4 regions of the Pseudomonas hormoni genome follow, and region 2 is predicted to be linked to each of the others. Evidence: predicted binding sites of a transcription regulator. Region 2 holds the regulator's gene; each other region holds the start of a gene.
What was found. Region 2 encodes FliA, which starts transcription of late flagellar genes. Its sites were predicted from a motif close to CTAAAGTTTNNNNNNNNNNNGCCGNTAA; they were not measured.
Positions count from the first base shown of each region.

Region 1: the regulator FliA is predicted to act here: its motif matches at 3,339-3,366, upstream of KJF94_RS10565 (methyl-accepting chemotaxis protein).
Region 3: the regulator FliA is predicted to act here: its motif matches at 3,789-3,816, upstream of KJF94_RS25640 (methyl-accepting chemotaxis protein).
Region 4: the regulator FliA is predicted to act here: its motif matches at 5,165-5,192, upstream of KJF94_RS00765 (methyl-accepting chemotaxis protein).

Region 1 is NZ_CP075566.1:2,253,601-2,261,676, forward strand. It holds gene KJF94_RS10555 (AAA family ATPase) at 318-842, opposite strand; gene pnuC (nicotinamide riboside transporter PnuC) at 839-1,402, opposite strand; gene KJF94_RS10565 (methyl-accepting chemotaxis protein) at 1,577-3,211, opposite strand; gene KJF94_RS10570 (undecaprenyl-diphosphate phosphatase) at 3,499-4,329, shown strand; gene KJF94_RS10575 (DUF1294 domain-containing protein) at 4,326-4,754, shown strand; gene KJF94_RS10580 (MmcQ/YjbR family DNA-binding protein) at 4,751-5,110, opposite strand; gene KJF94_RS10585 (LysR substrate-binding domain-containing protein) at 5,107-6,015, opposite strand; gene KJF94_RS10590 (FMN-dependent NADH-azoreductase) at 6,145-6,756, shown strand; gene KJF94_RS10595 (alpha/beta hydrolase family protein) at 7,025-8,062, shown strand.
Region 2 is NZ_CP075566.1:1,024,513-1,032,588, reverse strand. It holds gene KJF94_RS04760 (chemotaxis protein CheA) at 1-1,410, opposite strand, end outside; gene KJF94_RS04755 (protein phosphatase CheZ) at 1,457-2,245, opposite strand; gene KJF94_RS04750 (chemotaxis response regulator CheY) at 2,268-2,639, opposite strand; gene fliA (RNA polymerase sigma factor FliA) at 2,807-3,547, opposite strand; gene fleN (flagellar synthesis regulator FleN) at 3,544-4,374, opposite strand; gene flhF (flagellar biosynthesis GTPase FlhF) at 4,491-5,819, opposite strand; gene flhA (flagellar biosynthesis protein FlhA) at 5,831-7,960, opposite strand.
Region 3 is NZ_CP075566.1:5,498,889-5,506,964, forward strand. It holds gene KJF94_RS25630 (YifB family Mg chelatase-like AAA ATPase) at 1-232, shown strand, start outside; gene KJF94_RS25635 (aldose 1-epimerase family protein) at 239-1,453, opposite strand; gene KJF94_RS25640 (methyl-accepting chemotaxis protein) at 1,709-3,685, opposite strand; gene KJF94_RS25645 (LysR substrate-binding domain-containing protein) at 3,867-4,787, opposite strand; gene KJF94_RS25650 (NorM family multidrug efflux MATE transporter) at 4,946-6,343, shown strand; gene KJF94_RS25655 (putative bifunctional diguanylate cyclase/phosphodiesterase) at 6,470-8,076, opposite strand, start outside.
Region 4 is NZ_CP075566.1:169,353-177,428, forward strand. It holds gene nadC (carboxylating nicotinate-nucleotide diphosphorylase) at 88-936, opposite strand; gene KJF94_RS00750 (DUF1631 domain-containing protein) at 1,285-3,501, shown strand; gene ampD (1,6-anhydro-N-acetylmuramyl-L-alanine amidase AmpD) at 3,566-4,126, shown strand; gene ampE (regulatory signaling modulator protein AmpE) at 4,123-4,959, shown strand; gene KJF94_RS00765 (methyl-accepting chemotaxis protein) at 5,281-7,311, shown strand; gene KJF94_RS00770 (hypothetical protein) at 7,552-7,941, shown strand; gene KJF94_RS00775 (TatD family hydrolase) at 7,942-8,076, opposite strand, start outside.

The DNA.
Region 1 (8,076 bases), 1.2 Mb from region 2:
CGGCAATTCCTTCTGTAGAGAACGCTGGCCCTTATTAGCGTTGCGAAGGAAGAGAGCAGAAGCTGTGCCGGTTTTTGTTTTTCTTTTAAAAACAATTAGTTGGATTTAATTGTCGAGGTGGTCAAAAAAATTTTGTAACGCTACTGAGACAGAGCTACGCAAATCGCCGTCCATTGCTGGCGCAATTGCTCGCTGCGGGTGCTGAAGGGTGATCTGTATCAGTGCCTTAACAATTTCTGACAGGCGCGCACGGGCCGCTCTAGCCCGCGGGTTTTCGCAGGGGAGGGTGTTTCAGGAATGGACATTTACGACGCCTGTCAGACGTTGAGCAGGCGTGTCACAGCTTCGAATGCCGCGTCCTTGCGTTGATTCCAGTCACCTTGCACGACTTGGCAAGGTTGACGATGCAGGTCAAGCCACTGGTGGCTGGCCTGGAAAAACGCCTTGCGTTCTGCCAGTTGCGGTTGGCAACGTTGCCCGTCGTCATGCCAGGCGACAGTTTCGGGGCTGAGCAACAAATGCAGGTCATAGCGCCTGGCTAGCAATGCTTGCTCGATCCACGCCGGGCAAGCGCCAAATAACGTGCGGCTCCAAAGGATATTGCTTAAGAGATGCGTATCGAGAATCAGCAGTCGCGGTTGTTTGGCTCGTGCTTCATCTTCCCAACGCAGCTGGCCAAGTGATATTGGCGTGATATCGTCGTAGCAAGTTACACGGGCTTCAGTATCGATGAAATACCGAACGTACTCGCCGACCAAAATGCCGCCAAAGTTGGCGTAAATCTCACTCGAAAGCCAGCTCTTGCCGCTGGATTCGGGACCGGTCAGCACCAGGACTTTCATGTGCGCAACGCCGGGTCGGCGCGCCATTCTCGCCAGCCTTCTACGGCAATCACGGTGAACAACCCATAGAGCCCGGCGGTCAGGTACATGCCCTTATAGATGAAGAGCCCGACGAAAATCACATCCAGGGTGATCCACAGCGGCCAGCACTGAACGCGCTTTTGCGCCATCCAGACCTGCGCCACCAGACTGAAGCCCGTCAACGCCGCATCGAGCCAGGGTTGGGCGGCATCGGTCCAGTGCGCCATGGCCGCGCCGAGCAGCAGACTGCCGATGGCCCCGATGGCCAGGCCTGACACGATCGATTCCCCCTTGAGTTGGCTAACCTGCCGCCCCTGCCGCGCTGCCCCCGCGCGCGTCCATTGCCACCACCCATAGAGCTGCAACGCGGTGTAGATCACCTGCAACAGCATGTCCGAATACAGCTTCACTTCAAAAAACACCCAACTGTACAGCGACACCATGACCAGGCCGATCGGCCAGCACCAGGGGTTCTGTTTGACCGTCAACCAGACGGCAATGACACCGAGGGCGGCGGCAAACAGTTCAAGCCCGGACATGGAGGTTCCTTGGGGAAATCGTAGAGGGAGCGGATTGTACCGAGTTTGTACTGACGAGGCTTCTGTGGCGAGCGAGCTTGCTCGCGCTGGGGCGCGTAGCGGCCCCAAAATCTTGCGGCTGCTTCGCACCCGAGCGCGAGCAAGCTCGCTCGCGACAGGGGTTGGTGTTTGGCTTTAGACGCGGAACTGCTTGAGCAACCCGTTCAACTGCTCGCTCAGATCCTTGAGACGCACACTCGCCACGCTCGACTGTTCTGCCGCCAGCGCCGTGCTGTGGGACAACCCGGCAGCCTGGGTGACGTTCTGGTTGATGTCCTCGACCACGTGGGCCTGTTGCAGGGTGGCGCTGGCGATGGAGGTGTTCAGGCCGTTGAGGTTGCGCAATGCCTGGCCAATGGCATTCAGGCTTGCACCGGCAAGGCCGGCCTGTTCGATGGTCAGCTGGGACGCGCGGCTGCTGTCGCCAATGACCTTGACCGCCGCTTCGGAGTGGCCTTGCAGACGTTCGATCATCGACTGGATTTCGGCGGTGGACTTCTGGGTACGCTGGGCCAGCAGGCGTACCTCGTCCGCCACGACGGCAAACCCGCGACCTTGCTCGCCGGCCCGGGCGGCCTCGATGGCGGCGTTGAGGGCGAGCAGGTTGGTCTGCTCGGCGATGGAGCGGATCACCTCCAGCACGCTGCCGATCTGGGTGCTTTCGGTGGCGAGGGTGCGGATGACTTCCACGGCCTGATCAATGGTGCCCGACAACTTGTCGATCTGTTGCAGGCTGCTGTCGATGTTGACCTGGCCCTGCTGCGCCTGGGATTCGGCATCGCGCATTTCGCTGGCCGCCTGCTCGGCGTTCTTCGCGACATCCTGCACGCCGTACGTCACTTCATTGATGGCCGTGGCCACCAGTTCCATCTGCTGGGATTGCTGCTGACTGCGTTGCTGGGCCTGGGCGGCGTCGTTGCCCAGTTCGCTGGACGACTGGCCCAGCGCGCTGGCGGACACCTGCAATTGACCGATCACCATCCGCAGTTTGGCGGTAAAGGCATTGAAGTGGCGGGCCAGTTGTGTCACTTCATCCTGGCCATGGGTATCGAGGCTGCGGGTCAGGTCACTTTCGCCGCTGGCAATGTTGGCCATGGCGTTCACGGTGTCCTGGAGTGGGCGAACGATGCTGCGGGCAATCAGGATCACCAGCAGCGCCATGATGGCGGCAATCACCAGCCCGACGACTGTAGCTTTCCAGACCTGGCCCATGAACTCGGCTTGCATGTCATCGATGTACACGCCCGAGCCGATCACCCAGCCCCACGGTTCGAACAGTTTGACGTAGGACGTTTTTGCTACCGGCTCGCTGGCGCCTGGTTTCGGCCAGCGATAGTCGATCGGGCCGGCGCCCTTGGCTTTGGCGAGGGCGACCATTTCATTGAACACCGCAAACCCGTCCGGGTCGCGGATCGCCGAGAGGTTCTGACCATCGAGTTTCGGGTTCGCCGGGTGCATGATCATCACCGGCGTCAGGTCGTTGATCCAGAAGTAGTCGTTCTGGTCATAGCGCAGGCCGCGAACGGCGGTCAGTGCCTGTTTTTGCGCGGCTTCGCGTGTGAGCGTGCCGGCGGTTTCCAGGCCGTGGTAATAGGTCAGAATGCCGCTGGCAGTCTGCACCACGTGCTGGGTTTTCTGGGCCTTGGCGTGATACAGGTCTTCGTGGATCTGCTTGAGCATCAACACGCCCAACGTCAAAAGCATCATGACGGCCACGATCAAAATGAGCCACAAACGGCGGCTGATCGACATATTTCGCAAGCTGCTCATAACGCTGTCACTCCAGTTTCTTTTTCTTGTAATAAATGATCGCCAGCATCCAACCACACTTTGCCGATCGGGCATATCCGACCCAAGTCCTATAACGTGGCAGCGTTAATCAGGCTTGTCTGATAGGATTTCGGCCCCGCACGGAAAAACCTGAATCCAAGTCGATGTTTCACGGAATTTTTACGGTTCCGTCCGGATTCTGTGCGCGCGGGCCTTTTCGCTACGCTGACTGTTTCTGAAAAAATATTAACGGGGCATGCCGTCGCGCATTGCTTTTTGGGGGATTGATGGATCTTTGGACTGCCGTTTCGGCATTGATACTTGGCGTTGTAGAAGGGCTGACTGAGTTCTTGCCCATTTCCAGTACCGGACACCAGATTATTGTGGCCGACTTGCTCGATTTCGGTGGTGAGCGGGCAATGGCGTTCAACATCATTATCCAGCTTGGGGCAATCCTGGCGGTGGTGTGGGAATTCCGGCGCAAGATTTTCGATGTGGTGGTTGGCCTGCCAACGCAGCCAAGCGCCCGGCGCTTTACCGCCAACCTGCTGATTGCCTTCCTGCCGGCCGTGGTATTGGGGGTGATCTTTGCTGACCTGATCCACCATTACCTGTTCAACCCGATTACCGTGGCCACGGCATTGGTCGTTGGCGGCATCGTGATGTTGTGGGCGGAACAGCGTCAACATGAGGTGCATGCCGAAACCGTTGACGAGATGACCTGGAAAGACGCCTTGAAAGTCGGCTTCGCCCAGTGCCTGGCGATGATTCCCGGCACATCGCGCTCCGGCTCGACGATCATTGGCGGTTTGCTGTTCGGGCTGTCGCGCAAGACCGCCACCGAGTTTTCGTTTTTCCTGGCGATGCCGACCATGGTCGGAGCAGCGGTGTACTCGGGCTACAAGTATCGCGATTTGTTCGTGCCGGCTGATTTTCCGGTATTCGCCATCGGCTTCGTCACCGCATTTATCTTCGCGATGATTGCCGTCAGAGGCTTGCTCAAATTCATCGCCAGCCACAGCTACGCGGCGTTCGCCTGGTATCGCATTGCGTTTGGTCTGGTGATTCTGGCCACCTGGCAGTTCGGCTGGGTCGACTGGACCGCGGCCAAGCCATGAATGATGCCAGCGGGCGCAACGGCCCCGGACGCCGTTCCGGGGGTGAGATTCACAACCCGCGACTGAAACTGCTGGTGTTCGCGGTTGTGTGCGCGCTGCCGTTGACAGGCTCGTTGTCGTTCTGGCTGCGAGGGATTTCACTGATTCCCCTGGCAGCCTACGGCATCGTCAGCGTGTTGGCGTTCTTCCTTTATTGGAGTGACAAGCGCAAGGCCCGCACCGATAGCTGGCGTACGCCCGAGAACGTGTTGCATGCGGTGGAACTCGCCGGTGGCTGGCCGGGCGCCTTGCTGGCCCAGCAAGTGTTTCGGCACAAGACGCGCAAAGTGTCGTTTCAGCTGCTGTTCTGGATGATCGTGCTGCTGCATCAAGTGTTCTGGATTGATCAGCTGTTCCTGGGTGCAAACCTGTTGGCGTTGTTCTAAAGCAGCAGCCCGACCTGAGTGCGCTTGGGCAGCCTGCTCACCACCAGTTGATGGGAACGTTGCAACAGGCTTTGCAATTCTTCAGCGCCCAGCGGGTAGGGCGTTTGCATGATGATCCACTGGGCCCGCGCCAGGTACGGCGCCGGATGAACGCCCGGGCGATCGCAATGCCCCAGGAACAGGTCCTTGTCGACCTTGAAGGCGAGGGATTCGCCCCGCAGGTTCTGCAGGGCGAACATCTTGTTCCCGGCAATCGAAAACACCCGCACACCACCCCACTTGTAGTCTTCCCGCGCACCTGGCAGTGCCAGACAGAACTGTGCGACATCCTCTTCGCTCATGCGTCCAGCCTTCATATCAGTCGGTCCCCACAGGCATTGAATGATTCGATCAAATGATCGAGCCAGGCGCGGACCGCCGGCATGACGCCACGCCGGTGAGGGTAGACCGCTTGCAGCCAGCCGCCAGGCAATGACCAGTCGGGCAGTATCTGCACCAGCGCGCCGCTTTCCAGTTCCTGCTCGCAATACATCATCGGCAGCATGGTAAAGCCCTGTCCGGCGAGGGTACAGGCCCTGCGCACAATGAAATCGTCGATGCCCAGTCGGGCTTCGAGCGCGAGTTCATGACTTTGGCCCTGCTGGTCGAGCATGCGGATGTGCACCATGCGGTCGGCTTCAAGGGCGCCGAGCACCGGTAAGCCCTTCAGGTCTTCGGGGTGGTTGATTTCCCGGCCTTGCAAAAAATCGGGACTGGCCACCAGCCACAGCTGCGCCTGACGCAAACGTCGGGTGACCAGTAAAGGGTCTTCATCCCCCAGCTCCCGCACTCGCAACGCCACATCGACGCCCTCGGTCACCAGATCGACCCTGCGGTTGACCAGCATGACCTCCAGTTGAACATGAGGGTATTTCTCCAGGAATTTACTGATTACCGGCGACAACATTTCATGGGCGAGGCCGACGGGAGCGGACACCCGCAAGCGCCCGCGAGGCTCGCTGGACATGCTGGCCACGGCTTCATCGGCCATCTCGGCTTCCAGCAGCATGGCCTGACAGTGCCGCAGGTAACGCTCGCCCACGGCGGTCAACTTCAACTGCCGTGTGGTGCGTTGCAACAAGCGCGCGCCAAGGCGTTCTTCCAGCTCGGCGATCCGCCGCGACAAGCGCGACTTGGGAATGCCCAGCAAGCGCCCGGCTGCGGCGAAACCGCCGGCTTCGACCACCTTGGCGAAGTAGTAGAGGTCATTGAGGTCTTGCATGGTCTTAACCCGATTGTTCTATCAGTGAGACGAACTATCGCATTGTTGCGGTCTAATCAGCTATTGGTTTCCTCTGTAGGATTGTCTCCATCAGATCGCCCCGTGGCGATCCTCACCTGGAGATCCCACATGAAACTACTGCATATCGATTCGAGCATTCTTGGTGACAACTCGGCTTCCCGTCAGCTGAGCAGTGAAGTCGTCAAAGCCTGGCAAACCGCCGAGCCGAGCGCCGTGGTGACTTACCGCGACCTGGCCAGCGATGCCATCAGCCATTTCTCCGCCACGACCCTGGTCGCCGCTGGCACCACCGCCGAACTGCGCAACGCCGCCCAGCAGCATGAAGCCGAACTGAGCGCCTCGACGCTGGCCGAATTCCTCGCCGCCGATGCCGTGGTCATTGCCGCGCCAATGTACAACTTCAGCATCCCGACCCAACTCAAGGCCTGGATCGACCGCATCGCCGTTGCCGGTCAGACCTTCCGCTATACCGAAGCCGGCCCTGAAGGCCTGTGCGGTGGCAAGAAAGTCGTGATCGTGTCGACTTCCGGCGGCTTGCATGCCGGTCAGGCCACTGGTGTGGCTCACGAAGATTACTTGAAGGTACTGTTCGGATTCATCGGCATCACCGACATCGAATTCGTCCGTGCTCACGGCCTGGCTTACGGTGACGAAGTGCGCACCAAAGCCATGGGCGATGCCCATACGCAAATCAGCGAGCAACTGTTCGCCGCCGCGTAAGGCTTGCGTAAAGATGTAAATCAGCTCGGGCAACACCCCAAAAAACTCTGTATTCTGATCACGCAAGTGTCAGATACGGAGTTTTTTGTTTCTGACTGTTTCTAGTAGTTTCCTGAATCGTTCATGTTGTGGCCCAGGTTATGCAGTCGAGGGTTTACGTCCCTGTTCTGTAACGACCTTGGTGGCCGCCATTGCTGGTACAAGGCCGCTTCCTCGGTAGTCGATGGAGAACGGGCTTTCCGGTCAAGTAACAAAGGTGAGGCATCCCATGGTGCGTCTTTGTGCAACGTTACTGATTTGCCTGCTCAGCAGCCTGAATTCAGTGCACGCCGCGCCTGCGCCACATCCTCACTGGAGCGTCGGCTTCCATGAGATGAGTTTTCTCGACCCGCTGGACCTGCAACCGATGCGCGCCATCGCGTTCTACCCCTCCAGCGACCGGGAACACACCAGCAAACTCGAGGGCTACACAGTCGAAGCGGGCGAAGACACCCGCGTCGCCATCGGCCGTTTTCCGATGTTGATGCTGTCCCACGGCAACACCGGAACGCCGCTGGCCCTGCACGACCTCGCCACGTCGCTGGCGCGCAAGGGTTTTGTGGTGGTGGCGGTGATTCATCCCGGCGACAACTCCAAAGACCATAGCCGTCTCGGCACCTTGAGCAACCTGTACGGTCGGCCGATCCAGATTTCTGAAGCCATTACCGCCACCCTGGGCGACCGCATGCTCGCGCCGTTCGTCAATGCCAATCAGGTCGGCGTGATCGGCTACTCGGCGGGCGGGGAGACGGCGCTGATCCTGTCCGGCGCGACGCCTGATCTGGATCGGTTACGTCGCTACTGCCAGGAACGCCCGGACGACCGCGATGCCTGCAACACCCAAGGCGAGTTGATCGTCGACCGTGATGACCTGCAACCGGTAGCGGATCCACGGGTTCACGCGCTGTTGCTGATGGCGCCGCTGAGCCTGAAGTTCGGCCGGCACACCCTGGCCGACGTTCATGTGCCGGTACTGCTTTACAGCGGCGACGGCGACAAACTGGTGGCGTTCGACAAAAACGCCGCGGCGCTGGCGCGCAAGCTGCCGATCGCGCCGGACTTCAAGCTATTGGCCGGGGCAGGTCACTTCGTGTTCCTGGCGCCGTGCAACGAAGAACAAATCGCGGCCATGCCGGCGCTGTGCACCGATGCCGACGGTGTCGACCGCGAAGACATTCACCGCAACATGATCTCCGAAGCCGGGCGGTTCTTTTCTCATGCGCTGGGCGTGCCGACCCGTGCCGGTATGCAAACCGCCGATCAATAGCCTGCGCATACTCT
Region 2 (8,076 bases):
CGGGTCGGCCAGTGCCTCGACAAGGTTTTTGTCGAGGTCGGTTTCTTCGCCGACCAGCTCCAGGTTGATCTCTTTCTTGAGCTGGCGAGCCAGATCTCGAACCAGACGCGGGAAGCGCCCGAAGACTTTCTTGATCGGTTGCATCCGGGTCTTCATGACCGCGGTTTGCAAGTCAGCCGTGACCACGTCGAGGTTCGACACGGCCTTGGACATGGCCTCATCGGCGCTGTTGGCCCCCAGGCGAACCAGGCGGTTACGCACCAGTACCAGCTCGCCAACCATGTTCATGATTTCGTCGAGACGCGCGGTATCGACCCGCACGGTGGTCTCGGCTTCGCTGGCCGGTTTTTCCGCCGGTGGTGCAGCCGGTGCACGGGCTGGCGCCGGTGCAGCGGCGGCAGCAGGCTTCGGCGCTTCGGCTTTTGGCTCGGGCGCTTTGGCCACTGGTGCCGGGGCTTTGGCGACAGGTGCCGCTACCGAAGAAGCGGCGGAACCGGTGCCGACTTCAGTGAACTTGCCTTTACCGTGCAATTCGTCGAGCAGCGATTCGAACTCGTGATCCGAGATCAGATCGCTGCCGGCCGCTTTAGCGGCAGGTGCAGCGGCGACCGGGGCCGAAGCAATGGCCGATTCCAGCGCGTCCACCGCAAAGTTGCCCTTGCCGTGCAGCTGATCGAGCAGTGCTTCGAATTCGTCGTCGGTAATGTCGGAACTGTCGCCTGCCGCTTTCGGGGCAGCCGGTGCGGCGGGTGCAGCAGGTGCTGCCACCGCGTCGACGGCGAACTGACCTTTGCCGTGCAATTGATCGAGCAACGACTCGAATTCTGCATCGGTGATTTCGTCGCTGGCCGCGGCATCGCCGGCAGGCAGCGGAGCAACCACAGGCGCCTCGGCCTGAGCCTTGACGGCGTTCAGCGAGTCCAGCAGTTGTTCGAATTCGTTATCGGTGATGTCGCCTGATTCGGCTTCGGCAGCCGGTGCTTCCACCACTTCAGCCACAGGTGCGGCTTCATCGGCGGTTTGCGGCTCGGCCAGACGGGCCAGGGCCGCAAGCAATTCAGGCGTGGCAGCCGTGATCGGGCTGCGTTCGCGGACTTCGCTGAACATGCTGTTCACCGCGTCCAGCGCTTCGAGAACCACGTCCATCAATTCCGAGTCGACGCGACGTTCACCCTTGCGCAGGATGTCGAACACGTTCTCGGCGATGTGACAGCACTCCACCAGCTCGTTGAGCTGGAGGAAGCCGGCGCCCCCTTTTACAGTGTGAAAACCGCGAAAAATTGCATTGAGCAAGTCCGCATCATCCGGTCGGCTTTCAAGCTCGACCAGCTGTTCGGACAGTTGCTCTAGAATCTCGCCGGCCTCAACCAGGAAATCCTGAAGGATCTCTTCATCGGCGCCGAAGCTCATTAAGGGTGTGCTCCTACAGGTCTAAAAACCTAAAATACCTAAAATTCTAAAACCCTAGGCTGGATAGCAAATCGTCCACATCGTCCTGACCGGACACAACGTCTTCTCTTTTATCGGCATGAATCTGCGGACCTTCACCCTGAGAGAGATGTTTTTGCGGATCTTTTTCAGCAAGCATCGCTTCACGGTCATGTTCGATGCCCGCAAAGCGGTCCACCTGACTGGCCATAAGCACGAGCTTGAGCAGGTTGCTTTCAACTTCGGTGACCAATTGGGTCACACGCTTGATCACTTGACCTGTGAGGTCCTGATAATCCTGAGCGAGCAGAATGTCGTTGAGGTTGCTCGACACCGCGCGGTTGTCCGCGCTGCTGCGTGTCAGGAAACCGTCGACACGCCGTGCCAGCTCGCGAAACTCTTCAGCCCCGACTTCGCGACGCATGAACCGTCCCCAGTCCGTGCTCAGCGCCTGGGCTTCATCGCTCAGGCTATTGACCAACGGCGTAGAGTTTTCGACCAGGTCCATGGTGCGGTTGGCTGCGGCCTCTGTCAGCTTGACAACGTAGCCCAGACGCTCGGTGGCATCTGTGATCTGGGACACTTCCTCGGCTTGCGGCATGTGCGGGTCAATCTGGAAATTGACGATCGCGCTATGCAGCTCGCGAGTGAGCTTGCCCACTTCCTGATACAGGCCGCGGTCACGGGTCTGATTGAGCTCATGGATCAATTGCACAGCGTCGCCGAACTTGCCTTTTTCAAGGCTTTCGACCAGTTCGACCGCGTGTTTTTTCAGGGTCGACTCAAAATCGCCCTGTGAAGATTCGTTGTGGTCCATAGCTCCCCCGTGGCGCAGTTTCTCAACCGATGCGTTCGAAAATCTTCTCGATTTTTTCTTTCAACGCCTGGGCCGTGAAGGGTTTGACCACATAGCCGTTAACACCGGCCTGGGCCGCTTCGATGATCTGCTCGCGCTTGGCTTCAGCGGTTACCATCAGCACCGGCAGGTGCTTGAGCTTTTCATCGGCGCGCACGTGACGCAGCAGATCGATACCGGTCATGCCAGGCATGTTCCAGTCCGTTACCAGAAAGTCGATGCTTCCGCTGTTGAGAACCGGAATGGCAGTAACGCCATCGTCAGCCTCGACCGTGTTGGTGAACCCAAGGTCACGCAACAGGTTTTTTATGATCCGCCGCATCGTTGAGAAGTCATCAACGATGAGGATTTTCATGTTCTTGTCCAATTCGACCTCCAAGCAGTCTTAAACGCGCCCAGCACCTGGACGCGCCATTTCAATCAATCCGGCAAAGCACTCAATGACTGTCTGGAGCACAACAGATCGAGACCGGCGCAGTTCAACACCACACCAGCCACGTTCGCAGTGTCCCCACACTGCCTTCAGCGCGCTCGCCACTCCCCCAAACGCCCCCGCAAACGGGCCGCGCACTGGCTGTGTAACTGGCTGACTCGAGATTCGCTGACCCCCAGGACCTCACCGATTTCCTTGAGATTCAACTCTTCGTCGTAGTACAGCGCCAACACCAGTCGCTCACGCTCCGGCAAATTGGCAATCGCGTCCGCCAGCGCCGCCTGGAAGCGTTCATCTTCCAGATCGCGTGACGGCTCGAGATGAGCGCTCGCGCCATCCTCGTGCAGCCCTTCGTGTTCGCCGTCCTGCAACAGATCGTCGAAACTGAATAACCGGCTGCCCAGGGTGTCGTTCAAAATCCCGTAGTAATCATCGAGACTCAATTGGAGTTCGGCCGCAACTTCGTGATCTTTAGCGTCACGGCCGGTTTTAGCTTCAATCGAGCGAATTGCGTCGCTGACCATGCGGGTATTGCGGTGGACCGAACGTGGCGCCCAGTCCCCCTTGCGGACTTCATCGAGCATCGCGCCGCGGATTCGAATGCCCGCGTACGTCTCGAAACTCGCGCCTTTGCTGGCGTCGTATTTGGTCGATACTTCAAGCAGGCCGATCATGCCGGCCTGGATCAGGTCTTCGACCTGGACACTGGCTGGCAGTCGCGCCAGCAAGTGGTAGGCAATGCGTTTGACCAGTGGCGCGTAACGCTCGATCAGCTCGTACTGCGCGTCACGTGCCGATTTCTTGTATAGGTTGTAACCGCTGGCTGTCATAGCACGGGTCCTGCCGTTTGTTGCACGAGGCGCTCGACGAAAAACTCCAGGTGCCCACGCGGGTTGGCAGGCAGCGGCCAGGTATCGACCTTTTGTGCGATGGCCTTGAAGGCCAGGGAGCACTTGGAACGCGGGAAAGCTTCATAGACCGCGCGCTGCTTCTGAACGGCCTTGCGCACGCTTTCGTCGTACGGCACCGCACCGACGTATTGTAAGGCGACGTCGAGGAAGCGATCCGTGACCTTGGTCAACTTGGCAAACAGGTTGCGACCTTCCTGCGGGCTCTGGGCCATGTTGGCCAGGACGCGGAAACGGTTCATGCCGTAGTCGCGGTTCAGCAGTTTGATCAGTGCGTAGGCGTCGGTGATCGAGGTCGGTTCGTCGCAAACCACCAGCAAGACTTCCTGCGCGGCGCGAACGAAACTGACTACCGAGTCACCGATGCCCGCAGCGGTGTCGATCACCAGGACGTCGAGGTTGTCGCCGATATCGCTGAACGCCTGGATCAGGCCGGCGTGTTGTGCCGGGCTCAGATGCACCATGCTCTGAGTGCCGGACGCGGCCGGGACGATGCGGATGCCGCCTGGCCCCTGCAACAACACGTCGCGCAGCTCACAGCGGCCTTCGATGACGTCGGCCAGGGTGCGTTTGGGTGTCAGTCCCAGCAGGACGTCGACGTTCGCCAGACCCAGATCGGCGTCCAGCAGCATGACGCGCCGGCCTAGCTCAGCTAGAGCCAGGGACAAGTTCACTGACACGTTAGTCTTCCCGACGCCACCTTTGCCGCCGGTCACCGCGATCACCTGTACGGGATGCATGCTGCCCATGTTATTTCTTTACCTTGTCTTGCATAGACGGAGGCCACATTACTGGCTGCGCGTTCACAAACGGAACAATGCATGGCAGACCATCGATGTAGGTACAAAAACTGTTCATTAATACCTCAGCCAACCTGCTTGGTCGGGCTGTGGTAAATATCAGCGAACATGTCAGCCATGGCTTCTTCGCTGGGTTCTTCCTGCATTTGCACGCTGACGGCACGGCTGACCAACTGATGACGACGCGGCAGATGCAAATCATCCGGAATCCGCGGCCCATCGGTCAGGTAAGCCACCGGCAACTCATGACTGATTGCCAGGCTCAGCACCTCGCCCAGGCTTGCCGTTTCATCCAGTTTAGTCAGGATGCAGCCAGCGAGCCCGCAGCGCTTGTAACTGTGATAAGCGGCGGTTAGAACCTGTTTCTGGCTGGTGGTTGCCAGAACCAGATAATTTTTTGATTTGATGCCTCGACCGGCCAGGCTTTCGAGCTGCATACGCAGTGCCGGATCGCTGGCCTGAAGACCCGCGGTATCGATCAGCACCACACGCTTGCGCAGCAATGGGTCCAGCGCCTGCACCAGGGACTGGCCCGGGTCGACGTGGGTGACCGACACGTTGAGGATCCGGCCCAGGGTCTTGAGTTGTTCCTGAGCGCCGATGCGGTAGCTGTCCATGCTCACCAGCGCGATGTTCTGCGCGCCGTACTTGAGCACGTAACGGGCCGCGAGCTTGGCCAGCGTGGTGGTCTTGCCCATGCCGGCAGGGCCGACCATGGCAATCACGCCGCCCTCTTCCAGTGGCTCGACTTCCGGTGTGGCGATCATCCGCGCCAGGTGCGCCAGCAACATGCGCCAGGCCTGACGGGGCTCTTCAATGTCGGTAATCATTTCCAGCAGATCGCGGGACAACGGGCCGGACAGGCCGATGCGTTGCAGGCGACGCCAAAGGTTGGCCTGGGCCGGACGACTGCCTTGCAGCTGGTTCCAGGCCAGGGAGCCGAGTTGTACTTCCATCAGTTCGCGCAGGCTGTTGAGTTCGAAACGCATCGAATCGAAAGCCCGCGGGTCGACACCGCCGGAGGCTGGCGCAGGGGCCGGCGCAGCACGACGGGGTTCAGTGTAAGTCGGTTCGATCAGCGGTTCGGCGGCGGTGAGTGGCAGACCGGCGAACAACTGGCGATTGGTGGACTTGTCGCTCTCGCCCTCGCTACGCAGGCTCAGTTCGGCCTGGGCGGTCACGATCCGCGACTGGGTCTTGCGCAGCTCGTCCTCGAGTTCCATGTTCGGAACACGCGGGGCCAGCGCCGACAGTTTGTAATCGAGGGCAGCCGTCAGCTCGACACCACCGGCGATCCGGCGGTTGCCAATGATGGCGGCATCAGCGCCCAGCTCATCACGAACCAGTTTCATGGCCTGACGCATATCGGCGGCGAAAAAACGCTTAACTTGCATAAACCACTACCTCAGCCGTTGGGCCCTACTGTCGCAACGATGGTCACTTGCTTGTTGTCAGGGATTTCCTGGTAAGCCAACACATGCAAACCCGGGACTGCCAGTCGGCCAAATCGCGACAGCATCGCGCGAACCGGACCGGCCACCAGCAGAATCACCGGTTGACCTTGCATTTCCTGACGCTGCGCCGCTTCGATCAACGAGCGTTGCAGTTTTTCAGCCATGCTTGGCTCCAGCAGAACGCCCTCTTCCGAGCCTTGTCCTGCCTTCTGAAGACTATTGAGCAATATTTGTTCCAACCTTGGCTCAAGAGTGATAACTGGCAGCTCCGACTCAGTCCCCACAATGCTTTGGACGATTGCACGGGATACGCCGACGCGTACGGCGGCCACCAGCGCGGCAGTATCTTGACTCTTGGCCGCATTGTTCGCGATCGCCTCGGCGATGCTGCGAATGTCCCGTACGGGCACCTGCTCGGCCAGCAACGCCTGGAGCACCTTGAGCAGCTGCGACAACGACACCACGCCCGGCACCAGCTCCTCGGCCAGTTTAGGCGAGCTTTTGGCCAGCAACTGCATGAGTTGCTGTACTTCTTCGTGGCCGATCAGCTCACTGGAGTGCTTGTACAAAATCTGGTTCAAGTGGGTTGCCACCACTGTACTGGCATCGACCACGGTATAACCGAGGGATTGCGCCTGCGCACGCTGGCTGATTTCGATCCAGACCGCTTCCAGCCCGAAAGCCGGATCTTTGGCGGTGATGCCGTTGAGCGAACCGTAGACCTGACCCGGGTTGATCGCCAGTTCCCGATCCGGATAAATCTCCGCTTCGGCCAGGATTACCCCCATCAGGGTCAGGCGATAGGCACTTGGCGCGAGGTCGAGGTTGTCACGGATATGCACAGTCGGCATCAGGAAACCCAGGTCCTGGGACAGCTTCTTGCGCACGCCTTTGATACGCGCCAGCAACTGACCACCCTGGTTGCGATCCACCAGCGGAATCAGGCGATATCCGACTTCCAGGCCAATCATGTCGATCGGCGTCACATCGTCCCAGCCAAGCTCCTTGGTTTCCTGAGCGCGAGCCGGCGATGGCAGCAGCTCCTGCTGACGCTTGACCTCTTGCAAGGCCTGAACCTTGACGATGTTCTGCTTCTTCCAGAACAGGTACGCGCCGCCGGCCGCAAGGGCCGCCATGCTCAGAAAGGAGAAGTGTGGCATGCCGGGCACCAGGCCCATGACCGCCATCAAACCCGCCGCCACGGCCAGCGCCTTGGGCGAGGCGAACATCTGGCGATTGATCTGTTTGCCCATGTCTTCCGAACCGGAAGCACGGGTCACCATGATCGCGGCGGCTGTCGATAACAACAGTGATGGCAATTGCGCCACCAAACCGTCACCGATGGTCAACAGCGCGTAAACCTTGCCAGCATCGCCGAAGGTCATGCCGTGCTGGAAAATACCGACCGCCATGCCGCCGATCAGGTTGATGAACAGAATCAGCAAACCGGCGATGGCGTCACCGCGTACGAATTTGCTGGCACCGTCCATGGAACCGTAAAACTCGGCCTCCTGGGCCACTTCCATCCGGCGCATTTTGGCCTGGTTCTGATCGATCAGACCGGCGTTCAAGTCGGCGTCGATCGCCATTTGTTTACCGGGCATCGCATCGAGGGTGAAACGCGCGCTCACCTCGGAAATCCGCCCGGCACCCTTGGTCACCACGACGAAGTTGATGATCATCAAAATCGCGAAGACCACGATACCGACCACGTAGTTACCACCGATCACCACCTCACCGAACGCCTGGATCACCTTACCGGCGGCGGCATGGCCGTCCTGACCGTGGAGCATCACCACTCGTGTGGAGGCCACGTTCAGCGCCAGTCGCAACAGCGTTGCCACCAGCAGAATGGTCGGGAACACCGCGAAATCCAGCGGCCGAAGGGCGTAGACGCAGACCAGCAACACGACAATCGACAGCGCAATGTTGAATGTGAAGAACACGTCCAGCAGGAACGGCGGCACCGGCAGCATCATCATGGCCAGCATGACCAGCAGCAACAACGGCACACCCAGATTGCCCCGACTCAGGTCGGCGACGTTTGTGCGGGCACTGTTGATAAACTGAGAGCGATCCACCGGTATTCCCCGTTCCTTTAAAGCAAACTTTTGACGCCCGAAGCAGACGCAGAGCGGCTACTGCAAGAAGCCTTCCAACTTTTGCAGGGGTTTGGAACAGAGGGGTTTATCGAGGG
Region 3 (8,076 bases), 2.0 Mb from region 2:
CCAGGGTTGCGCCAATGCTTTCCTTGATCTGCCGGGCCTGCGCAAGCATTGCAAGTTATCCACACCCGATGAAACCTGGCTGGAAACCGCCTGTGAACGGCTGACCTTGTCGCTGAGATCGGCCCATCGACTGCTCAAGGTCGCGCGGACCCTGGCGGACCTCGAGCAGGTCGAGGGCATTACTCGCGAACATCTGGCCGAGGCGTTGCAGTATCGACCGAGCACCCACTGACCGGCATCATTCCTTGGTCAGATCTACCAACGGTGTTTGCCTCACCTCAGTCTCCCGGCCACCCTGAATTTCGGTTACACGCTTCAATGCGTTATCCACAGCGCTCTTGTCTGCCAGCAAGCTGTAGTTGATCTGGAATTGCCTGTGTTCTTTCGGCGCAATCGTCGGTACTAAACCGAGTGGGCGCTGATATCGACGGTTGTAGGAAAAACTTGTCCCTGGCTCCAGCCCGGTGACATAGCCCTGGCCTTGGGTATCGGTGTTTTTCCACAGGGAAAACACGGGCAGCGTTTGAGTGTTGAAGCCGACCGAAACGCCCAGGTTGCCCGCCTTGTCATGCAGTACTGTCAGCGTATCGCCCTTGGCGTCGGCATACGGCACGACGTTGTACACCGTCTCGTCGTAATCCTTGGTTGGCGCGCGGTAGGTCTGCCAGTCCGGCAGTTCCGCTTTCGCTTTGTCGTTGAACGGCGACACCTGTTTCACCGGCGCGGCGAAGCGGGCGCCCTGCTCGAGAAACGGGGTGCTGAAGTTACTGTGGTACAGCGCCTGGTATTCCTTCGGGTAGTCGCCGTTGTTGGTCAAGGTGTCGTTGAGGCTGAAGCTCACACTGCCTGGTTCGGTGACCAGTTCGGTCGCGACAGAGAAGTCGACTTTCTTGAACGCCTGCTCTTTCAACTCGCCACGCAGGCTGATGGCATACGGCGGTTTTTCATCGATGTGCAGGGTGACTTTGCTGGCCGGGATGTTGGCAGCGCGACCATGCAGGGTCAGCAATTCGCCGTTGTCCATGCCGGGGTGACCGACCCACTCGTAACCGCAGCGGGTGACCAGTTCGTTGAAGCCCTCCAGCCAGCCCAATCCACCACGACCGTTGAGTTCGATGAAGGATGGATTGACCACTTCCTTGACCGGCGAATCCCAGCCCATGCGCACATTACCGACCGAGGCCTGCAGGACGTTCATCCCGCGAGTCGGCACCACTGAGAGTTTCATCGTGCCGTTATCGATGTCGACAATGCTGACGCCCTCCTGCCGACCGCCGTGCAGAGTTCGCAGGGTTACGGAAAAGGGTTTGTCGGTTTTCACCCCGAGCTGCTGGCTGGTGATTTGCCAGTTCTGGGCAGCCTTGTCGGTGTCGAGCAAGACGTAGTCCCAGGCCATCGCATGGGAGGCGGCGGAGAACGCGCTGAGGGCGACGATGAGTTTGAGCGGAGTCATGGCGGGAGCCTTTATTGGAGTTGTGCCATTTTTATAGACTTGCTGAAACGATTCATCAAGCTAAAAAATGAGACAAAGCCAAGAAGACAATTTGGGGATAATTGATCCGCGAATGTGCGGCAAATCGAAAATGGGGTCGATCCATTCGCGAACAGGCTCGCTCCCACATCAGGTCGGAGGTGAACACAGCATTTGTGAACACCTAAGATCAACTGTGGGAGCGAGCCTGCTCGCGATGACTACTTCAGAGACGCCTCAACGGAAGCGGTCAACCTCTTGGCGCAAGTCCGCCGCCAGACTCTCCAGCTCTTTAGCGGTGATTGCCAGGTTCGACACCACTTCCCGCTGCTCACTGTTCGCCAGCGCAATGCTTTGCAGATTGCTGCTAAGCAAGGTCGCCGTGCTGCTCTGCTCCTGAGTCGCCGTGGTGATCGCCGCGAATTGCTGGCCAGCCGAACGACTTTGCTCATCGATCCGCGCCAGCGCCGAAGCGACGTTGGCGTTACGCGACAGGCCTTCCTGCATCAGCACATTGCCTTGTTCCATAGTGCTGATGGCGTTGCCGGTTTCCTGCTGAATGCTTTGAATCATCCCGGAAATCTCGTCGGTGGCCTGGCGAGTACGCGATGCCAGGTTGCGCACCTCGTCAGCCACCACCGCGAAGCCACGCCCCTGCTCACCGGCACGCGCCGCTTCGATGGCCGCGTTGAGCGCCAGCAAGTTGGTTTGCTCGGCAATCGAAGTGATCACCCCGACAATCCCGCCGATTTCCTGAGAGCGTTGACCCAAGGTGTTGATCACCGTGGCGGTGCTGTTCAGTGCACCGGCAATTTGCTCCAGGGACGAGGATGCTTCGTCCATCGATGTACGACCGATCTGGGTTTGTTGTGCGTTTTCCTGAGCCAGACGTTGAGTGCTGCCCATGTTGTCGGCAATGTTCAACGAGGTGGCGCTGAACTCTTCCACGGCACCGGCCATGCTGGTGATTTCGCCCGACTGCTGCTCCATGCCTTCATAAGCACCGCCGGACAATCCGGACAAGGCCTGGGCACGGCTGTTGACCTCCTGCGAGGCCTTGCGGATGTGCTCGACCATCGTCGACAGCGCCTGGCTCATCTGGTTGAAGGCGCGGGCCAGCTGACCGATTTCGTCGCTGCTCGATACGCTCAGGCGCACGCTCAGATCACCGGCGCCCAACGCTTCGGCCTGCCGAACGAGGTCACCCAGCGGTGCGAGCTTACTGCGCAGCAACCAGACAGCGGAGCCCACGGCGATCAACATCGCCAGCAGGCTGCCAATGGCCAATTGAATGCCGACAGCCCAGGTGACAGCACGGATTTCGCTTTTCGGCATGCTCGCCACGACCGACCACGGCCCGCCTTCAAATGGCACGGCAATGCTGTAGAAGTCTTCGGACTTGTCGCTCCAGAACTCACCTTTACCCGGCGTCTTGGCCAGGCTGTTGATCGTCTTGACCGCTTGATCCGGTGCTTGCACACCCGCAATTGGCACCAGCCATTTGTTCTGCTCATCGAGCAAGGCCAAAGAACCGGTCTGCCCGATGCGGAAGCGTGCGAGGTTGGCAAATTGCGCGTTCTGAGCGTCGGTGTAATCGAATCCTACGTACAACACGGCAATGACCTTACCGCTGCTGTCGCGCACGGGGGTGTACTGCGACATGTAGAAGCGTTCGAACAGCAAGGCTCGGCCCACGTAATTTTGCCCCGCCAACAGGCGCGCGTAAGCCGGGTTCGCGTGATCGAGCAATGTGCCGATGGCGCGGCTGCCGTCCTGTTTAGTGACGTTCGTACTGACTCGAATGAACTCATCACCGCTGCGCACGAACACCGTCGCAACGCCCGCGGTCATTTGCTTGAACTCGTCCACTTCCTTGAAGTTGTTGTTCAGCACTTCACTGCCCAGGTGCAGGCCCGGGGTCTGCGTGCCCGCCACGGCCACCGGTTCGTCCGGGTGCACGCTCAGACCCGCGCTGAAGCGCTTCTCGAACAGGCCGGCCAGGCGCTGGGTGCTTTCACGCAACGTGCCGTGAAATGTACTCAACTGGTCGGACAGCAAGCGGGCTTCGCTGGCCAGGTGCTCTTCGCGGGTAGCAAGGTTGGCCGTGTCCAGCGAACGCAAGGCGAACACGGTGCTGCCGCTGATGACAATCGCCAGAATAACGGCGAGCGCAAGTCCAAGCTGTGAGGCAATCCGGGCACGAGGTTGAGACATGACAGCTCCTGGCCAAGTGACCGGATCTTCATTGATCGGCTGCTCAGCAAATTTTCTAATAATGGGAATTGCGTCGAACCTGCACGAAGGTTCCATCTGCAGATTTTCGGCGGCAAACCTGAATACTTGAGTAATCAGCCGGGATATGGCTCAACGCCTCTATCTCGACGGCTCTAACGATTCAGCTCAAGTGCTCGACATCCGGCAGCTTCATTGCAAGGGCTTCGCCTTGGAGAAAATCGCTGAGACGGCGCAAACGATCACCTCCCGGGCGTGTTTTCGGCCAGACGAGGTAATAATGCTCACCGCTGGCGACGGCAGTCGGCCACGGCAAACTCAGACGCCCCTGCGCCACATCCTCGGCCACCATCAACAGATCGCCCATCGACACGCCATAACCCCGAGCGGCAGCAATCATCCCCAGTTCAAGCGTATCGAACACCTGTCCGCCCTTGAGCGACACTTGATCGGTCAGCCCCATGCGCTCCAGCCAGTTGCGCCAGTCACGCCGGTCCGGCGTGGGGTGCAGCAGTTCGGCATTGGCCAGGCGTGCGACATCCCACGGTTGATCCTTCAGAAGATTCGGCGCGCCCACCGGAATCAGCTCTTCGGGGAACAGGAAACTCGCCTCCCAGTCCGGTGGAAAATGCCCATTACTGAGGATCACGGCGCAGTCGAACGGCTCATGGTTGAAGTCCACCGAATCGACGTCCATCCAGGCGCTGGTCAGTTGCACCTCGTTGCCCGGTTGCAGGTGGCGGAAACGGCTGAGCCGCGCCAACAACCAGCGCATGGTCAGGGTGGACGGGGCTTTCATGCGCAGGATGTCATCTTCTGCGCGCAAGGTATTGCAGGCGCGCTCGAGTGCCGTGAAGCCTTCGCGGATGCCGGGCAGGATAAGCCGCGCCGACTCGGTCAGTTGCAGATTGCGCCCGCTGCGGTGAAACAGCCGACAGGCGAAATGCTCTTCGAGCGTACGAATGTGCCGACTGACCGCACTCTGCGTGATCGACAACTCTTCGGCCGCACGGGTAAACGAGCTATGCCGCGCCGCCGCTTCGAATGCACGAAGGGCATACAAGGGAGGAAGACGACGAGACATGCGAAAAGCTCCTATAGCGCAGTTGCGTCAACTTATCAGAATCTCCCCAGGATGAGTTTTAATCATGCCACCCATCCTTTTTATCCCTTTGTGCAAACCCCGCAGAGCGCCGAGAATCGACGCTTTCCTGTTCTCTTTGACCATCGAGCGTGATGACCATGCAGCATCCAGCGCGTATTGAACTCTGGGCCATCCTGCGGCTGGCGGGGCCGTTGATTGCCTCGCAGTTGGCGCACATGCTGATGGTCCTCACCGACACCTTGATGATGGCGCGCCTGAGCCCCGAAGCACTGGCGGGCGGCGGTCTGGGCGCCGCGACCTATTCGTTTGTGTCGATCTTCTGCATCGGCGTCATCGCGGCGGTCGGCACCCTGGTGGCGATCCGTCAGGGCGCGGGCGATATCGTTGGCGCGGCGCGGCTGACCCAGGCGGGTTTGTGGCTGGCGTGGTTGATGGCTTTGGTCGCCGGCTTGCTGCTGTGGAATCTCAAACCGGTCTTGCTGTTGTTTGGCCAGACCGAAACCAACGTCCAGGCGGCCGGACAGTTCCTGCTGATCCTGCCGTTCGCCCTGCCCGGTTACCTGAGCTTCATGGCCCTGCGCGGTTTCACCAGCGCCATCGGCCGGGCGACGCCGGTGATGGTCATCAGCCTTGGCGGTACGGTGGCCAACTTCGTACTCAACTATGCGTTGATCACCGGGATGTTCGGCCTGCCGAAAATGGGTCTGGTGGGCATCGGTCTGGTCACGGCGATTGTGGCCAACCTGATGGCCGTGGCGTTGGCGCTGCACATTCGGCGGCATCCGGCGTACGACGCGTATCCGTTGCGCCAGGGTTTGTCGCGGCCTAACCGGCAGTATCTGAAAGAGTTGTGGCGCCTCGGCCTGCCGATTGGCGGCACCTATGCGGTGGAAGTCGGGCTGTTTGCCTTCGCCGCGTTGTGCATGGGCACCATGGGCAGTACGCAACTGGGTGCGCACCAGATTGCGCTGCAGATCGTCTCGGTGGCGTTCATGATTCCGGCGGGGCTTTCCTATGCGATCACCATGCGCATCGGCCAGCATTACGGCGCCGGGCAGTTGCTGGACGCGCGACTGGCCGGACGGGTCGGGATCGCGTTCGGCGCGGCAGCAATGCTCGGCTTCGCGATGGTCTTCTGGCTGCTACCTAATCAGTTGATCGGCCTGTTCCTGGACCACAACGACCCGGCCTTCCGCCCCGTCATCGAACTGGCTGTGAGCCTGCTGGCGGTGGCGGCGTGGTTCGAGCTGTTCGACGGTACGCAAACCATCGCCATGGGCTGCATTCGCGGGCTGAAGGACGCCAAGACCACGTTCCTGGTCGGGCTGGGTTGCTATTGGCTGATTGGCGCGCCTGCCGCATGGTGGATGGCCTTCCATTTGAACTGGGGACCGACGGGCGTCTGGTGGGGGTTGGCGCTGGGACTGGCGTGCGCGGCGGTGAGCCTGACACTGGCGTTTGAGTGGAAGATGAAGCGGATGATTCGGCGGGAGCCGTCGTCAGGGGCAAGTTTCCAAATCGCTCAGCCAGACTGAGAACCCTTGTGGGTGCGTTTGTGGCGAGGGAGCTTGCTCCCGCTGGGTCGCGAAGCGGCCCCAAACGCTTTGCGACTGCTTCGCAGCCGAGCGGGAGCAAGCTCCCTCGCCACAAAAGCGCCGTGTTTAAACCACGACTTCCAATGCCGGCTGCTGATTGCTGCCAAAGCTCAAATACTCAATCAGCTCCACCAACGGCAACGGCTTGCTGATCAGATACCCTTGCACCTGATCACAGCCAAACCCGCGCAACAGATCCAGCTGCTCCGGCGTTTCCACGCCCTCGGCGACCACTTCAAGGTTGAGGTTGTGCGCCAGATTGATCATCGCGTGGACCAGTTTGCGATTCTCTTCGCGCCCTTCCATCCCGCCGACAAAACTCTTGTCGACCTTCAGCAAGGCAATCGGCAGGCTGTTGAGGTGCACGAACGAAGAGAAACCGGTGCCAAAGTCGTCGAGCGAGAACCGCACACCCAGGCGCCCGAGGGCATCCATGGTCTGCTTCACCAGATCGCTGCGGCGCATGACGGCGGTTTCGGTCAGCTCGAACTCCAACCATTGCGCCTCGACGCCACGCTCGGCAATCAGCCGGCTCAGGGTCGAGAGCAACTGGCTGTCCTGAAACTGCCGGAATGACAGGTTGATCGCCATGTGCAGCGCCGGCAAACCGCGTTCACGCAGTGCCTGCATGTCGCGCAACGCGCGGGAAATCACCCAGTAACCGAGCGGCACGATCAAACCGCTTTGCTCGGCCAGTGGCACAAACTCGCTCGGCGGCAGCAAGCCACGTTCGGCGTGCCGCCAGCGCACCAGGGCTTCGAGGCCGACAATCTGGCCGTCTTCGAGATTCAGGCGTGGCTGGTAATGCAATTCCAGCTCATCGCGACGCAACGCCCGGCGCAGTTCGCTTTCGAGGTCTGCCATGCTGCGGGCATTGCGGTTGATGCGTTCGTTGAAGATGTGAAAGGTGCAGCCTTGAGTGCTCTTGGCCTGCTGCATGGCGATGTGCGCGTGCCACATCAACGGATCGGCGCCGGCCTGGGCGCGGGCATGGGCGATGCCCAGACTGGAACCGATCAACAGGCTTTCGCCGTCGACCCAATAGGGTTCGGCCAGTGCCTCGGTGATTCTTTCGGCCATCCACTCGGCGCGTTGTGGTGCGCGGCGGGTGTCGATCAGCAGCGCGAACTCATCGCTGCCCAGCCGCGCCAGTTGATCGCCCGCCTCGAGCTGGCTTTTCAGGCGTGCGACCACTTGCAGAATCAACCGATCGCCAGCCTGATGGCCGAGGGCGTCGTTGGCGTGACGGAAGTTGTCGAGGTCGAGGTGACCGAGGGCCAGGCCCCGGCCATCGTTTTCCGCCAGCCGCGCGGCCAGCAAAGTCTGGAAGCCCTGACGGTTGGCGATGCCGGTCAGCGGATCTTGCTCGGCCAGGCGCTGCAGGGTGTTCTCCAGCACGCCGCGCTCACGCACATGACGCAGGCAACGGCGCAACATGCCGGGATCGAGATGATCGCGCACCAACCAGTCGCTCACGCCATCGGGCGGCAACAGCGGCTCGTGTTCGAGCAGCAACACCGTCGGCAAACTGCAACGGCCCGGCGCCGGCTGAAGGGCCGGGATCGTCAACAACACCGCGCTGCGGTTGTCATCGAACAGAGTGCTGACCGACTCCCAGCTTGGAGCGCTGATGAGCACGGCCGAGCTCCCCATCGGAGCCAGACACTCGCGCA
Region 4 (8,076 bases), 860 kb from region 2:
GAGCCAGCTTGCTGGCGAAGGCGGCGTAACAGGTACACCGCGTCGCCTGGATCGCCAGCAAGCCGGCTCCTACGGTTTTACGTCGTATCAGAGGCTCAGGCGCATCGACAGGTCGACAGCCTTCACGTCCTTGGTCATCGCCCCGATCGAAATGTAATCCACCCCGGTTTCCGCAATCGGCAGCAACGTGCTTTCGTTGATGCCGCCGCTGGCTTCCAGTTTTGCCTTGCCGCCATTCAGGCGCACGGCTTCGCGCATATCATCCAGGCTCAACTCGTCGAGCATGATGATGTCGGCACCCGCCGCCAGCGCTTCCTTCAGCTCTTCCAGGCTTTCCACTTCAATCTCCACCGGTTTGCCCGGGGCGATCTTGTGCGCGGCGTTGATCGCCTCGGGGATGCCGCCGCTGGCGGCAATGTGGTTTTCCTTGATCAGGAAGGCGTCGTACAGGCCGATGCGATGGTTGTGGCAGCCGCCGCAGGTCACCGCGTACTTTTGCGCCAGGCGCAGGCCCGGCAGGGTTTTGCGGGTGTCGAGCAACTTCACCTGGGTTTGCGCAACGAAGTCCGCCAGGTATTGAGCGCGAGTGGCCACGCCGGACAGCATTTGCAGGAAGTTCAGTGCGCTGCGTTCACCTGTCAGCAGTGACCGCGCAGGGCCTTCGAGGTGGAACAAGGCCTGATTGGGCTTCACCCGCTCACCATCGCGCACTTGCCAATGCACCGCCACGCGCGGGTCCAGTTGCCGGAACACCGCATCCACCCACGCGGTGCCGGCGATGACAGCGGCGTCGCGGGTGATGATGGTGGCTTTGGCCAGGCGTTCGGCCGGGATCAACTGCGCGGTGATGTCGCCGCTGCCGATGTCTTCGAGCAACGCACGGCGCACGTTGGCTTCGATTTCGGCGGTCAAATCGGCGAGACGTAGATTCGGCATAACGGACTCCACAAACAAAGTGGCCCGATTATAGGGCCATGGCACGGAGCAACCCAAGGCGTGAGAGACCTTCCGGTCGCTCTGAAACCTGCATTTGGTCGATTTGCCCGAGCAATTGGCGTTAAGCGGCGGTCAATCCGAAACGTCTATTTCTATGAGAAGCACAGAGTCCGCTGGCACACGGGACATCTTTTACAAGATAATGCGCCTTTCATTTGACGTCATAGCATTGACGTACTTTGTGTCCCGGATTATTGAATGACAGCGGATGGGCAGTGTCCACCGTTGAGCGCGGTTGTGAGGCCGGCGCACCGATCTACCGACGCATCACCGTTTCAGGAGGCCAGGATGCACAACGACGGGAATGTAGTGCCTTTGCACAAGGCGGCTACCGATCAGGCGACACCTTCGCCGCTCGCCCGTGTGCCTGTGATTCTGCTTCAGGTTCGCGACAAGGCCGCGCTACAGCTCAGGCATGGTTTGCAGGAGCTGTTCGATAACGCCGACGACACGCTGTTCGAAATGGCTGACCGCGCCCGAAACGATATCGAGCAGAACCTCTTTTTCGAAGCCATGCGCGACTTGCGCCTCAAGCGCAAAAGTATCGAGCGGGTTTTTCTCGAACAATTCCTCGAGGCGTTTGTCGGGCTCACCCGTAACGACACTACCAAGTCTGCCTTGCCCCGGACACTGGCCTTCGACACCTCGGCTGCTCAGTCCGGCGATGACCTGGAACGCAGCGTGGCGGTGGAGGCCATGGTCAACAAGGTGTTGAGCCGTGACGGTTTTGGTCTCGATCAACTGACCGCTCGGCTCAGCATGTTGCTGGGCAAGAAGCTGGTGGCTAAGCACAACCCGCTGGGGCCGGCGATGCTGTGTGATTATTTCATGCAGGCCGGGCGTAATCTGGGAGTGGAGATCAAGGTCAAGCTGATCATCCTGAAGCTCTTCGAGCGCTATGTGCTCAGCGACACCGACCAGCTCTATATCGAAGCCAATCAACTACTGATCGCCACCGGCATATTGCCTGACCTCAAACCCGCGCCGACGCGGCGTGCGACTGATCGGGCGGAGGCCAGTGTCCGTGCCGAGCCCGCCGAAGCCGGTATCCACGCCGGTAGCACGCAGATCGACGACGGCGTGCAAGAGGTTTTCGCGGCGCTGCAGGAGTTGCTGTTCCACGTACGCGGCAGTGTCGCGCCGACGCTGGAAGTCAGCGCCACGGCGCAGCCGATTTCCACCCGCGACCTGCTGCGCCTGCTCTCGCATTTGCAGCAATACGTGCCAGCGCCAGCGGCCCAGGACGATTTCGACCTGCGCAACCAGCTTGAACAATTGCTGACCCGGGTCAGCGTCAAAAGCGGCAAGTCGCGCGTCGTTGGTGTGGCCGATGAAGACGTGATCAACCTGATCGCCATGTTGTTCGAATGCATCCTCGATGACCGCAACCTGCCGGATTCTCTCAAGGCGCTGATTGGCCGCTTGCAGATCCCGATGCTCAAGGTGGCCGTGCTCGACAAGAGTTTCTTCAGTCGCAGCAGTCATCCGGCCCGCCGTCTGCTCAACGAAATCGCCGCTGCCGCCATGGGTTGGGGTGAATGCGATGACCATCAGCGCGACAGTCTGTACGTGCGTATCGAGCAAGTCGTTCAGCGATTGTTGAACGATTTTGTCGACGATCCAGCCATTTTTTCCGAGCTGTTGGCGGATTTTCTCGCGTTTACCTGCGACGAGCGTCGTCGCAGCGAGCTGCTGGAACAACGCACCCGCGACGCTGAAGAGGGCCGCGCAAAAACCGAAATGGCCCGTCAGCGCGTCGAACAGGCGCTGAACCAGGTGCTGTTGGGCAAGGTTCTGCCGCAGCGGGTGGTGGCATTTGTCCAGGAGGCCTGGAGCCAGGTGCTGCTGCTGACCTGCCTCAAGCACGGCGATCAGTCGGCCGAATGGCACGCCGATGTGCAAACCATGGAACAACTGGTCTGGAGCGTGCTGCGTCATGACGAACCTGACGCGAGCCTGCGCCTGTTGGCGTTGGTGCCGGGGTTGCTCAAGTCCTTGCGTGACGGGTTGAGCAGCGCGGCGTTCGATCCGTTCGCCACCGGGGAGTTTTTCAGTGAGCTGGAAAGCCTGCACGTCCAGCTGTTCGAACGCCCGGATCAGACACCTGCAACCCCCCGCGAGACCGAGGCGCCGGTGATGGTGCAAGTGCAGGAAGAAATCGTTCTGCGCACTGCTGACGAAGGGGTGGTGGCGCCGACATCGGTACGCTTGCCGACGGATGATGCGGGGCTGATTCAGGTCGATCAACTGCACGTGGGCTGCTGGGTCGAGTTTCAGGAGGACGAGGATCACAACCTGCGCTGCAAGCTGGCTGCGATCATCGAGGCCACGGGCAACTACATTTTCGTCGACCGTACCGGGATGAAAGTACTGGAGCGCAGCCGTACCGGCCTGGCCCTGGATTTTCGCAGTGGCGCGGTGCGGACCCTGGACGACACCCTGCTCTTCGACCGGGCGCTGGAGTCGGTAATCGGCAACCTGCGGCGTCTCAATCGCGGCAAGTGATCGCGCGCCGAGGGGCTATCGCGGCATACTGGGCGCCAACACAGTCGACGTTGAAGGAACCTGTATGCAGTTGGACCCCGCGAGCGGTTGGTGTCAGGGCGTGAATGTCTGCCCTTCGCCCAACTTCAATGCGCGCCCCACGGGCGAAATTTCCCTGCTGGTGATCCACAACATCAGTCTGCCGCCGGCGCAGTTCGCCACCGGCAAGGTGCAGGAATTTTTCCAGAACCGGCTGGATGTCACAGAGCATCCCTACTTTGAAGGGATCGCCGACCTGCGGGTGTCCGCGCACTTTCTGATTGAGCGTGACGGCACTGTCACTCAGTTTGTCTCGTGCCTAGAACGCGCCTGGCATGCCGGCGTGTCGTGTTTCGACGGTCGGGAAACCTGTAACGATTTTTCCGTGGGCATCGAGCTCGAAGGCACGGATGATCTGCCGTTCACCGACGCTCAATATGATGCGTTGACGGCCCTGACCTTGCAGCTGCAAAGCACCTTTACGGGCATCACCGCACAGCGCATCTGCGGACATAGCGACATCGCGCCGGGGCGCAAGACCGATCCGGGGCCGGCGTTCGATTGGGCTCGTTATCGCGCGGCCCTGGCTAAAGAGGAACAAGAATGAGTTTTCTGGTGTTGCTGTTGGCGGTGTGGATCGAGAAATTTTCGGCGCTGCGTCATCGGATTCAACGTGACGGCGGCTGGGTACGCGAGCTGCACAAGCTTGAAGTCAGCCCGCGTCTGGCCAACCGTCCGTGGTTGATATTGGTTATTCTGGTGTTGCTGCCGGTGGCGCTGCTGGGCTTACTGCTGGTGGTTCTGGAACCGGTGGCTTACGGACTGATGGCGTTGCCGGTGCATTTGCTGGTGGTCATCTACAGCCTGGGCCGTGGCGATCTACTGGCCGGTCTCGGGCCGTTTCGCGATGCCTGGCGCCGGGAAGACCTGCAAGCCGCCGCTCACGTGGCAAAGCGCGACCTGGATATTTGCGCTGACAGCGGCGAACAACTGCTGGAACGGGTTCAAGGGCATCTGCTCTGGGAGGCCTACCAGAGCTTTTTTGCGGTGATTTTCTGGTACTTCCTGTTGGGCCCGGTGGCGGCGTTGAGCTATCGACTGCTGGCACTTGCCGAAGAACATGGGCAAAACCTGGCGGTCGTCGAGCGCGCCGCACAATTGCGCCACGCGTTCGATTGGGTGCCGGTGCGTCTGCTGGCGGCCAGCTTCGCGTTGGTCGGCAACTTTGTTGCGGTCAGCCGGGTGATGCTGCATGAACTGCTGAACTGGAACATCAGCGCCGCCCAGTTGATCGAGAAGGTAGGGCTGGTGGCCGGTGAAATTCCTGCACCGGTGGTCGGGCCGGACGGCATCAACAGTCTCGACCGGATCTGGGAATTGCTGCTGCGGGCGGCGGTGCTCTGGTACGCCGGTTTTGCGCTGTGGACGGTATTGCCATAACCCGACGCATATCTGAGGTGAACTCATTGTGGCGAGGGAGCTTGCTCCCGCTGGGGTGCGAAGCACCCCCGGCACGCGTTCAGACAGAACGGGTTGCCCGGTTTGCGACTGCTACGCAGCCGAACGGGAGCAAGCTCCCTCGCCACAAGGTATATCACTTGTCTGAAAGGACACCCTCTGCCTGAAGAGCAGCGCCCCCGTTAACCTTAAGTTACAAACCCCCCAGCCGATTTAAGCTATACAGAGATGGCACTGAATAGTGGCTATCTGCTGCCTGTCTGTGCCTGCCAATAAAAATAAGAATGCAAAGGGAGACTTCCAGTGAAGAGCTTGCTCTATCCCGCCGTCGCGCTAATGAATCGCCTGAGCTTCGGCATGAAGTTCAGCCTGATCAGCGTTCTGTTCCTGGTGCCGATGCTGGTGACCAACTTTTACCTGGTGCGCGATTCCTATCGTGAATTCCAGGGCACTCAGGTCGAACTGCAGAGCCTCGACCTGCTGGGCAGCAGCCTGACCTTGCGACGCGACCTGGAAACCCTGAACAACCTGGTGCAGATCAACGTCACCCTTGGCCAATCCGGTAAGGCAGGCAATGTCGAGACCAAGATCAGTGCCCTGGAACAAGGCGTTCTGGCCCGCCTGCAAGGGCTGACGGCGATGACCACCGATCCGGAGCAAATCACGGTTTTCGATGGCAAGCGCGATGAAATGATCACTGCGTTCAAGGCCCAGCAAACGGAAAACTCCCTGCAAAGCAAAAGTGCGCTGATCGGCAAGTTGCTCGGCAATGCCCAGATTTTCAGCCAGATCATCGCCAGTCAGGCCGGTTTGAGCCGTGACAGCCAGAGCGACATGCGTCAGCTCACTGAACTCATTACCAACGTCACGCCGCCCGTTACCCAGACATTGGGCGATGGCCGCGCGATGGGCTCCTACTCGCTGGGGCAAGGGTTCCTCAATTCGTCGTCGAGCACCCGTTTCGATGAGTTGCTGGCGCAGATCGAAAAGCTGCAGGCCGAGTACGGCCTAAAGTTGCAGGACGCGCTGGGCTCAAGCAAAGCGGCGCGTGAAACCCTGGCCTCCCAGGCCGAGAGCAGTAAGGCGACGCTGAAAAAAGCCAGCGAACTGTTCGAAGAACAAGTGGTGATGGCTGACACCCTTGATGCGCCGTGGCAGGACTTCTACGATCAGGTCACCGGCCTGATGGACCAGACTTACCAACTCAACGAAGCCACCCTGAAATTCCTCGACACCCAGTTGCAGCAGCGACTGGCTCAGAACCGTACGCACATGGTCCTGCAGGCCGTCGCGCTGTCGGTGGTATTTGTGTTGATCTTTTACCTCTATGGCGGTTTCTACGCCTCGACCCGCACCACCCTCAAGCGTCTTGGCGCGATGATGGACAAGGTGGCAGCCGGCGACATGACCGTGACCTTCAACGCCAACAGCCGTGATGAGCTGGGTGAGTTGGGCGAGGTGTTCAACGGCACCGTGAAGAAAATACATGACCTGATCGAGCGTGTCGGCCACACCGTCGGTGAAGTCGAGCGTCAGGCCGGACAGGTCGAGAATGTGTCGGCCCAGAGTAACCAGGCCGTCGCGGGGCAGCGCACGCAGATCGAACAGGTTGCCACGGCCATGAACCAGATGTCGGCCACGTCACTGGAGGTGGCCCGCAGCGCTGCGGCGGCGGTCAACAGTGCCCACAGTGTCAACGACGAGACCATCAGCGGTCGCGGTCTGGTGGAGTCGCAACAGGGCAGCATTGCCGCACTGGCCAGTGAGATCGATCAATCGGTGCTGGTAATCAATCAACTGGCCAGCGACAGCCAATCCATCAGCCGCGTGCTGGAGGTGATTAAAAGCATCGCCGAACAGACCAACCTGCTGGCGCTCAACGCGGCCATCGAGGCGGCGAGAGCGGGCGAGCAAGGCCGAGGTTTCGCGGTGGTGGCGGACGAGGTCCGGACTTTGGCCAAACGCACCCAGCAATCCACTGAAGAAATCGAGCAGATGATCACCAAACTGCACAGCGGTGTCGGTGCAGCGGTGAAAGCCATGGGCACCAGCCATCAAATGGCCAATGGCACGGTCGGACAGTCGGAAAAGGTCCAGCAAGCGTTGGAAAATATCCTTGGGGCGGTGGGAATGATCGTCGACCAGAACCAGCAGATCGCCGCCGCCGTAGAACAACAGACCGCCGTGGCGCACGACATCGACCAGAACATCGTCGAGATCAACCGTGCCGGCGAGCGCACCGCCGAAGGCGCGCACCAGACGGAGAACGCCAGTCGGGCGTTGTCGGCTCAGGTGGTGGAGTTGAAACAGCTGATCAGCGCGTTTCGGGTCTAGAGAACGCCTGAAAACCCATGTGGGAGCGAGCCTGCTCGCGATAGCAGCCTATCAGTCAGCACACTTGGTGACTGTTACACCGCAATCGCGAGCAGGCTCGCTCCCACAGTTTTTCGGGCACTACCTGTAGTATTTATTACCTCCCCGCGTCGGCAAAATCCGGTTTTCCCCCAGGCTCTGGCATTTGGTCTTCAATGAAGGATGATCCACAACCCTGACCTACCCTGAGGAGGCTTGGTTATGTCCTTCGCTACAACTGGAATCCAGGGGCACTGTGCCCATTGCGGGAGCATTCGGCTACTCGAACCCTGGCAACTCAACGCCATCGCAATCAACGAAGCATTCCCCTGTTCCCACTGCCACAAAGCCTTACAACTGAGCGACCCGAAACAGATCAGGCGCATCAAGTCCCTCGACTCACTCGCGATGTTGCGAGCCAGTATGTTGGTAACGGTTTGCACCGCGCTGCTGGTGGCGTTAGTGATGGAATGGGTCGGTTTGCTCAGCGTCGTCGAACAGCTGAATTTCTCGCTGGTTGCGATTCTGATCTACTGCGGCGTTATTCAGTACGCGAGGCATCGGCAACACATCATGCTGATTCTCGATACCGCGAAGGCTCACGCCGACTGACTACCAGTTGAACAGCTCACAGGCATTGGTCGTGCTCGCGGTGGCCAGTTGCCCAGGACTGACCGCCATGATCCCCGCCAGCGCCTCGCAAATCGCCGGCAGATGCGCCGGGCTGTTGCGTTGACCGGGAAACAT